DNA from 2 places in the Salaquimonas pukyongi genome. Region 2 is predicted to be linked to the other one. Evidence: predicted binding sites of a transcription regulator. Region 2 holds the regulator's gene; the other holds the start of a gene.

Region 1 (3,412 bases), 870 kb from region 2:
GCCGTGAAGGCTGGCAGCATCTGCAACGCCCTGGGCATGGTTACCGGACGAGACGGCAATAACGCCGTTGGCACGCTCCTGCGGGGACATGGAGGCAATGGTGTTGTAGGCACCGCGAAACTTGAAGGAACCAGTGCGCTGCAGGCATTCCGGCTTGAGGTAGACGCGGCAGCCCGCCACTTCGTCAAGATAGGCTGAATTGAGCAGCGGCGTGTGCACCGCCATGCCTTCAAGGCGGCCTGCGGCGGCAACAACATCATCGAATGCGGGAGGCACTACCTTGTCCGGCACGGGCTTACTCCAAAGAGCCAAGCCTTTACCCAAGCGCGGCCGAATTACAATAGGTTCAGGCCGCTTCGCGCAGATTGGTCTTGAGTACGGAAAGCAGAATTCCGGCGCAAGCCTGCCAAGTGTAACCAAGGGCGTGGCGGCGGGCGGCGGCGCGGTCAAGATCGAGCGCGCAAAGCGCGGCGCGGCGCAGGTCGGCATCGACCACTCCGCATGCCGGGTCGGTAAGAATATCGATGGGACCGGGCACGGGAAAACCGGCAACCGGTAAGCCGCATGACAGGGCTTCCAGAATGACGTTGCCGAAGGTGTCGGTAAGGCTGGGAAAAACAAAGACATCGGCATTGGCATAGTGTTCTGCCAGCAAAACACCCTTGTGCACACCGGGGAATACGGCGCCGGGATACTTCGCCTTCAGCTTGGGCAGGTCCGGGCCGTCGCCAACGACTACTTTGGTCCCCGGCAGATCAAGCGCCAGAAAGGCATCGATGTTCTTTTCCGTGGCGATGCGACCGACATTGAGGAAAACCGGCCGTTCCAGCCCGGCATAAGGCCCGTCCTTTTGCGGGTTCTCGCGCCGATGGGCCGGATTAAACAGTTCATGATCGACGCCACGGGTCCAGGCCACAAGGTTGTTGAAACCCTTTTTGCGCAACTCCTGTGCCATGGACCGGGTTGCCACCAGGCAGCCATTGCCCGCATTGTGAAAGCGGCGCAAAAAGCCGTAGGTCCAATCCACCGGCACAGGGAGGCGGGCGTTAAGATATTCGGGAAAACGGGTGTGATAGCTGGTTGAAAACCGCCAGCCCAGTTGCAGACAGGCTTTTCGCGCCGCCAGTCCAAGAGGGCCTTCGGTTGCAATGTGCACCGCATCCGGCGCCGCATCGGCCAAGAGCTTGCGCATCGGGCGGGCAGTCGTCAGCGACAGGCGTATCTCGGGATAAGTGGGCATGGGAACGCTGACATGATCCTGAGGGGTGACGGTGATAACGTTGTGACCGCGCCGCTTCAATTCGCCGATAACGTTGACCAGCGTTCGCACGACGCCGTTTACCTGGGGGTGCCAGGCGTCGGTGACGAGGAGAATGTTCATCAGGCGGCCTTGCGCATCCGCCCGCTGCCGGATTTGCCATCTGCCGGCAGGAGGATGGTTCGATCGTCTTCACCGGCATTTTCATCCGCCCAGCGGATCAGTTCCAGATTGCCCTTTTGCGTTTCAACAATGGCGGTGCAGCTTTCCACCCAGTCGCCGGTATTACAGTATTGAATGCCTGCCCGCTCGGCGATGACGGCATGGTGAATGTGGCCGCAAATGACCCCGTCCAGACCGTGTTCGCGTGCCTCGCTGGCGAGTGAAACCTCGAATTCGCCGATGAAATTGACAGCATTCTTGACCTTAAGCTTTGCCCAGTTCGAAAGCGACCAGTAGGGAAAGCCGAACTGACGGCGCACCTTGTTCAGCCAGGTGTTGGCCCACAGGGCGAATACGTAGGCCCAATCACCAAAATAGGCGAGCCATTTGGCGTGGCGAACGACAACGTCGAACTGGTCGCCATGGATGACCAGAAACCGCCTGCCATCGGCTGTTTCATGGACCTGGCGGTCGCAAATCTCGATGCCGCCGAAATGCGAGCCCAGATAACTGCGCAGAAACTCGTCATGATTGCCGGCAACGTATTTGACCTCGGCGCCCTTGCGCACCTTGCGCAGCAATTTCTGGACAACGTCGTTGTGTTCCTGGGGCCAATACCAGGCCTTGCGCAGGCGCCAGCCATCAACAATGTCACCGATCAGATAATAGCGGTCCGCTTCAACCTGCCTGAGGAAGGATAACAGTTGTGCCGCCTGGCATCCTGCCGTACCAAGATGAACATCCGAGAGAAATACGGTTCTGAATTGTTGCACTTAATCGTCCCCATCCTTGGTAGCCGCTGCAGCCGGCTTGCTTGATTTGCATGACGGCGGCTTGACAGAGGTGTGACAGCTTTCAGACAGGATTGTGTACGGTAAGCAGGCGTGATGTGCCCGTTGGAAGTGAGGAGAGGCAGGACATGGATTTGGGAATTGCCGGAAGAAAGGCAATCGTATGCGCAGGCAGCCGCGGCCTGGGGAGAGGTTGCGCCGAACATCTGGCAGACGCCGGCTGCACAGTCTTCCTCAACGGGCGCAACCCTGAGGTCACCAACCAGACAGCAAGGGATATCCAGGAGCGCACCGGCTCGAAGGTTATCGTGGTGCTGGGCGACATTTCCGATCCGCTAACGCAGATGCATGTTTTCGACGCCTGCCCCGAGCCGGACATTCTCATCAACAACAATGGCGGCCCGCCGCCGCGTGACTTCCGCGAGCTAGGGCGGGAGGCAATTCTCGAGGGCGTGGTGCAGAACATGGTGACGCCCATCGAAATGGTGCAGAAATCGCTCGACGGGATGGTGAAGCGCCGGTTTGGCCGTATCGTCAACATCACGTCCCTGTCGGTCTATTCGGCCATTCCCGGCCTCGACCTGTCATCGGGTGCAAGAGCGGGGCTGACGGCATTTTTGGCCGGCATTGCGCGCACCACCGCGAAAGACAATGTCACCATCAACCAGATCCTGCCGGGAAAGATGGATACAGACCGCATCCGCTCCAACCTTGAGAATTCAGCCAGCAAAAAAGGCACGAGCCTTGCGGACGAAGAGGCTGCTTCGATTGCCGCCATTCCTGCCGGGAGATTTGGAACACCAAGCGAGTTCGGCGCCCTGTGCGCGTTTTTGTGTTCGGCGCATGCCGGCTATATGACGGGCCAGAACTTCCTGATGGATGGCGGCCTAAATCCAAACGCATTCTAATTTTAAAACAAGGTCATATAGAGTTTTATTAATGTCAGATATCAAGAAAACAAAAAAACAGAAACCGGGCGGCTACAAGCCGGCCAGCGAACTGGAAGAAGCAGCGCTGCACTTTCACCGCTATCCCCATCCGGGCAAGCTGGCGATCGTGCCGTCAAAGCCGCTGGGCAACCAGCGTGATCTGGCGCTGGCCTATTCGCCCGGCGTTGCCGCGCCCTGCCTGCACATTGCCGACGATCCTGCGATGGTGAGCGACTACACCTCACGCGGCAATCTGGTTGCCGTCGTCTCCA
Region 2 (3,412 bases):
AACCCTGTTCTGCCCTGGACCCCATTGCAACGGCCAAGATAGAGGAGTTGATCGACGAGTTGCGCCAGAACTACTCGATCGTCATTGTTACCCATTCCATGCAGCAGGCCGCAAGGGTGTCCCAGCGCACTGCCATGTTCCATCTGGGCTACCTCGTGGAAGTCGATCAAACCGATAAAATGTTCACCAATCCGGACGACAAGCGCACTCAGGACTACATTACCGGCCGTTACGGCTGATCGGAGAAAAACATGGAAAGCTCCCACATTGTCAAATCCTTCGACGAGGAACTCGGCGCAATCGAGAGCCTGCTTCTTGAAATGGGCGGCCTTGTCGAGACGCAGATTGCCGAAAGCATGGAAGGGTTGATAACCGGCGACATGGAGCTTTGCGATAAGGTCCGCAAGGATGATGCAAAGGTCGATGCCCTGGAAGTCAAGACCGACGAACTGGCGGTTCGCATACTTGCGCTGCGCCAGCCGGTTGCAGGCGATCTTCGCACCATAGTCTGCGCCCTGCGCATCTCCTCCAACCTCGAGCGGATTGGCGACTATTCCAAGAACATCGCCAAGCGGGCAGTGCTTATCAAAGGAGATGCCAAAGTAGGCTCATCTGCAAATACGCTCAAACGCATGGCCAGAATGGTCAAGGCAATGGTGGGCGACGTGCTCGATGCTTTCGTTTCGCGCGATGTGGCAATGGCCGACGAGCTGCGCCAGCGGGACGAAGAGGTCGATCACATGCACAACACGCTGTTTCGTGAGCTCCTAACTCATATGATGGAAGACCCGCGCAACATCACCGTCTGCATGCACCTGCTTTTCATTGCAAAAAACCTTGAACGTATCGGCGACCACGTAACCGGCATTGCCGAGCAGATTTCCTATCTCGTCAATGGTGAACTCCCCGACGATGACAGGCCGAAAAGCGATCTTGTCGATTCGATCGCGCAAAAGCCGGTCAAGGCAGTGAACTAGGCTCCGGTCGCTTGTGCAGGGCATGTTGCGCTGTCACCGGATTTAAAATGAACAGCAAACCCATAGAGGTTTCGAGTCCCAGGTTATGCAAATGGTGTCAACTGAACCGCCGCTTGTCCTTATTGTTGAGGATGAGCCCGCCCAGACGGAGCTGTTGCGGTACAATTTCGACAAGACCGGCTTCCGCACGATCACCGCGGCGGATGGTGAGGAGGGTGTGTTGCTCGCCCGTGAAAGGCGCCCCGATCTCATTGTTCTCGACTGGATGCTGCCTGAGCTTTCCGGCATCGAGGTTTGCCGCCAATTAAAGCGCGATGCGGAAGTGCGGCAGATTCCCGTCATGATGCTGACGGCCCGCGGCGAGGAAACGGACAAGGTGAGGGGCCTTGATACCGGTGCCGACGACTATGTCGTAAAGCCGTATTCGGTTAATGAACTGCTGGCCCGCGCCCGCGCGCTGCTGAGGCGTGCCAACCCTGCCAGCATGGGCGAAACGCTGGTTCACGGCGATCTCGTTCTCGATCAGGTCCAGCACAAGGTCATCCGAAACAGCAAACCGGTAAAGCTTGGGCCGACCGAATTCCGGCTGCTTACCGTCCTGATGGAGCGTCCCGGGCGCGTTTGGAGCCGCGGGCAACTGCTCGACAGGGTTTGGGGTCAGGATATGGAAATCGACTACCGTACGGTCGATGTCCATGTCGGCAGGCTGCGCAAGGCCCTTCGGCAGGAGGGCAAGGCCGATCCGATCCGCACCGTGCGCGCCGCCGGTTATTCCCTGGATTATGAGGGTTAGGTGTGAATATCGACCGGCGCGGCGAGTGAACAATGGAACATGATACCGTCACAAAAAGTGAACGCTCCGTAGAGAAGGGCAAGCTTGAAGGGCGTTCCGGCTGGCTTACATATCAGCGAAACAACCAAGCTGAACGAGAGCCAACGGAAAAAACACCATGTCCATTCGGCCCACTACCCGGATTTCGCAGGCCCAGCCGACCCTTGAAGGAGCCGGCGTAAAACTGCATCGCGCATTTGGTTTCGGCGATCCTTCGCTTGCCGATCCCTTCCTTCTTTTTGATGATTTCCGCAACGATAATCCGGAGGATTATCTGCGCGGCTTCCCCTGGCATCCCCATCGCGGCATCGAAACCATCACCTATGTATTGAATGGTGCCGTCGAACATGGCGACTCCCTGGGTAATACCGGAGCGCTGGCGGCCGGAGACGTACAGTGGATGACGGCAGGTTCCGGCATCCTGCATCAGGAAATGCCCAAGGGTGACACGAAAGGCCGCATGCACGGCTTTCAGCTCTGGGCTAACCTGCCCTCTGCGTTGAAGATGACAGATCCGCGCTATCAGGATGTAAAAGCCGCGGAAATACCGGAAATCATCGATGACGACGGCACCCGGATCAAAGTGATCTGCGGCTCGTTCTGGGGCAAATCCGGCCCCGTGGATGGAATCGCCGCCAACCCCCGTTACCTGGATGTGTTTGTCCCTGCCGGGGTGCGCAAGATTCTGCCGGCCGATACATGGCAAAAAACCTTTGCCTATGTGTTCGAGGGATCGGGCATCTTTGCTGACGCTTCCGACCCGTTTGGCGTATTGCTTGAAAAGGAAGTCGATGGCCAGGAACTGCATATTCGTGAGCAGGCCGGTGACCGGTCGCTTGTACTGTTTGGCACCGGCGATGAGATTGCAGTACAGGCCGGCGAAGAAGGCATCCGCTTTCTTCTTGTCTCTGGTGCGCCGATCCAGGAACCGGTCGCCTGGCACGGGCCCATCGTCATGAACACCCGTGAAGAGCTGCAAGCCGCCATCCGCGAGCTTAATGACGGAACATTCATCAAGAAGTCGGCATGATAACCTGTAGATCAAGCTTGCTTGATCGCCCTCGATATCGCCGTAATCTGTGCTAGTGTACCGTCATGTGAAACGGACAGGATCGATGTGAACCGTTCCGGCAAATCAGGACGGGCGGAAAGCGCCCCCGATAGCCGCGGCGAGCCGCCAGCCGGCGCGGCGCCCGGACTGCTGGTGCGTGGCCTCGCCTGGCTGGCGGTTGCCTGGGAAAGGCTGTGGCCCCTGCTGGTGCCGGCCTTTGTTCTGTTCTGCCTGTTTCTTACCGTCTCCTGGCTTGGTGTGTGGACGCGTATTCCCGATTGGGCACGCTATGTCGCGCTTGGCCTGTTTGCCGTGGCCGGATTGTGGGCCGTTATGCCGCTGCGTCAGTGGCGTGCGCCGAACGCCCGGGAAACCATCGACCGGATCGAGAAGGCTTCCGATCTGATTCACCGCCCGGTGACGGCGCAGGTGGACCGGCAGGCGAATAAAGCCGATCCGTTTGCGGCCGCGTTATGGGAAGAGCACCGCCGGCGCATGGCGGAAAAAGTGAAAGATCTCTCCTCGGGCACGGTATCTCCCGACGGCAACCGG

Evidence for each region. Region 2 encodes PhoB, which activates phosphate uptake and scavenging genes when phosphate is short. Its sites were predicted from a motif close to TGTCATNNANCTGTCAT; they were not measured.
Region 1: the regulator PhoB is predicted to act here: its motif matches at 2,255-2,271, upstream of BVL55_RS06930 (UDP-2,3-diacylglucosamine diphosphatase).

What each region holds. Positions count from the first base shown of each region.
Region 1 covers NZ_CP019044.1:1,429,745-1,433,156, reverse strand. Annotated here, with positions in the region: gene BVL55_RS06940 (threonine ammonia-lyase) at 1-225, opposite strand, end outside; gene BVL55_RS06935 (glycosyltransferase family 4 protein) at 347-1,381, opposite strand; gene BVL55_RS06930 (UDP-2,3-diacylglucosamine diphosphatase) at 1,381-2,193, opposite strand; gene BVL55_RS06925 (SDR family oxidoreductase) at 2,340-3,119, shown strand; gene BVL55_RS06920 (NADP-dependent malic enzyme) at 3,151-3,412, shown strand, end outside.
Region 2 covers NZ_CP019044.1:557,480-560,891, forward strand. Annotated here, with positions in the region: gene pstB (phosphate ABC transporter ATP-binding protein PstB) at 1-239, shown strand, start outside; gene phoU (phosphate signaling complex protein PhoU) at 252-977, shown strand; gene phoB (phosphate regulon transcriptional regulator PhoB) at 1,069-1,770, shown strand; gene BVL55_RS02720 (pirin family protein) at 1,928-2,839, shown strand; gene BVL55_RS02725 (TIGR02302 family protein) at 2,927-3,412, shown strand, end outside.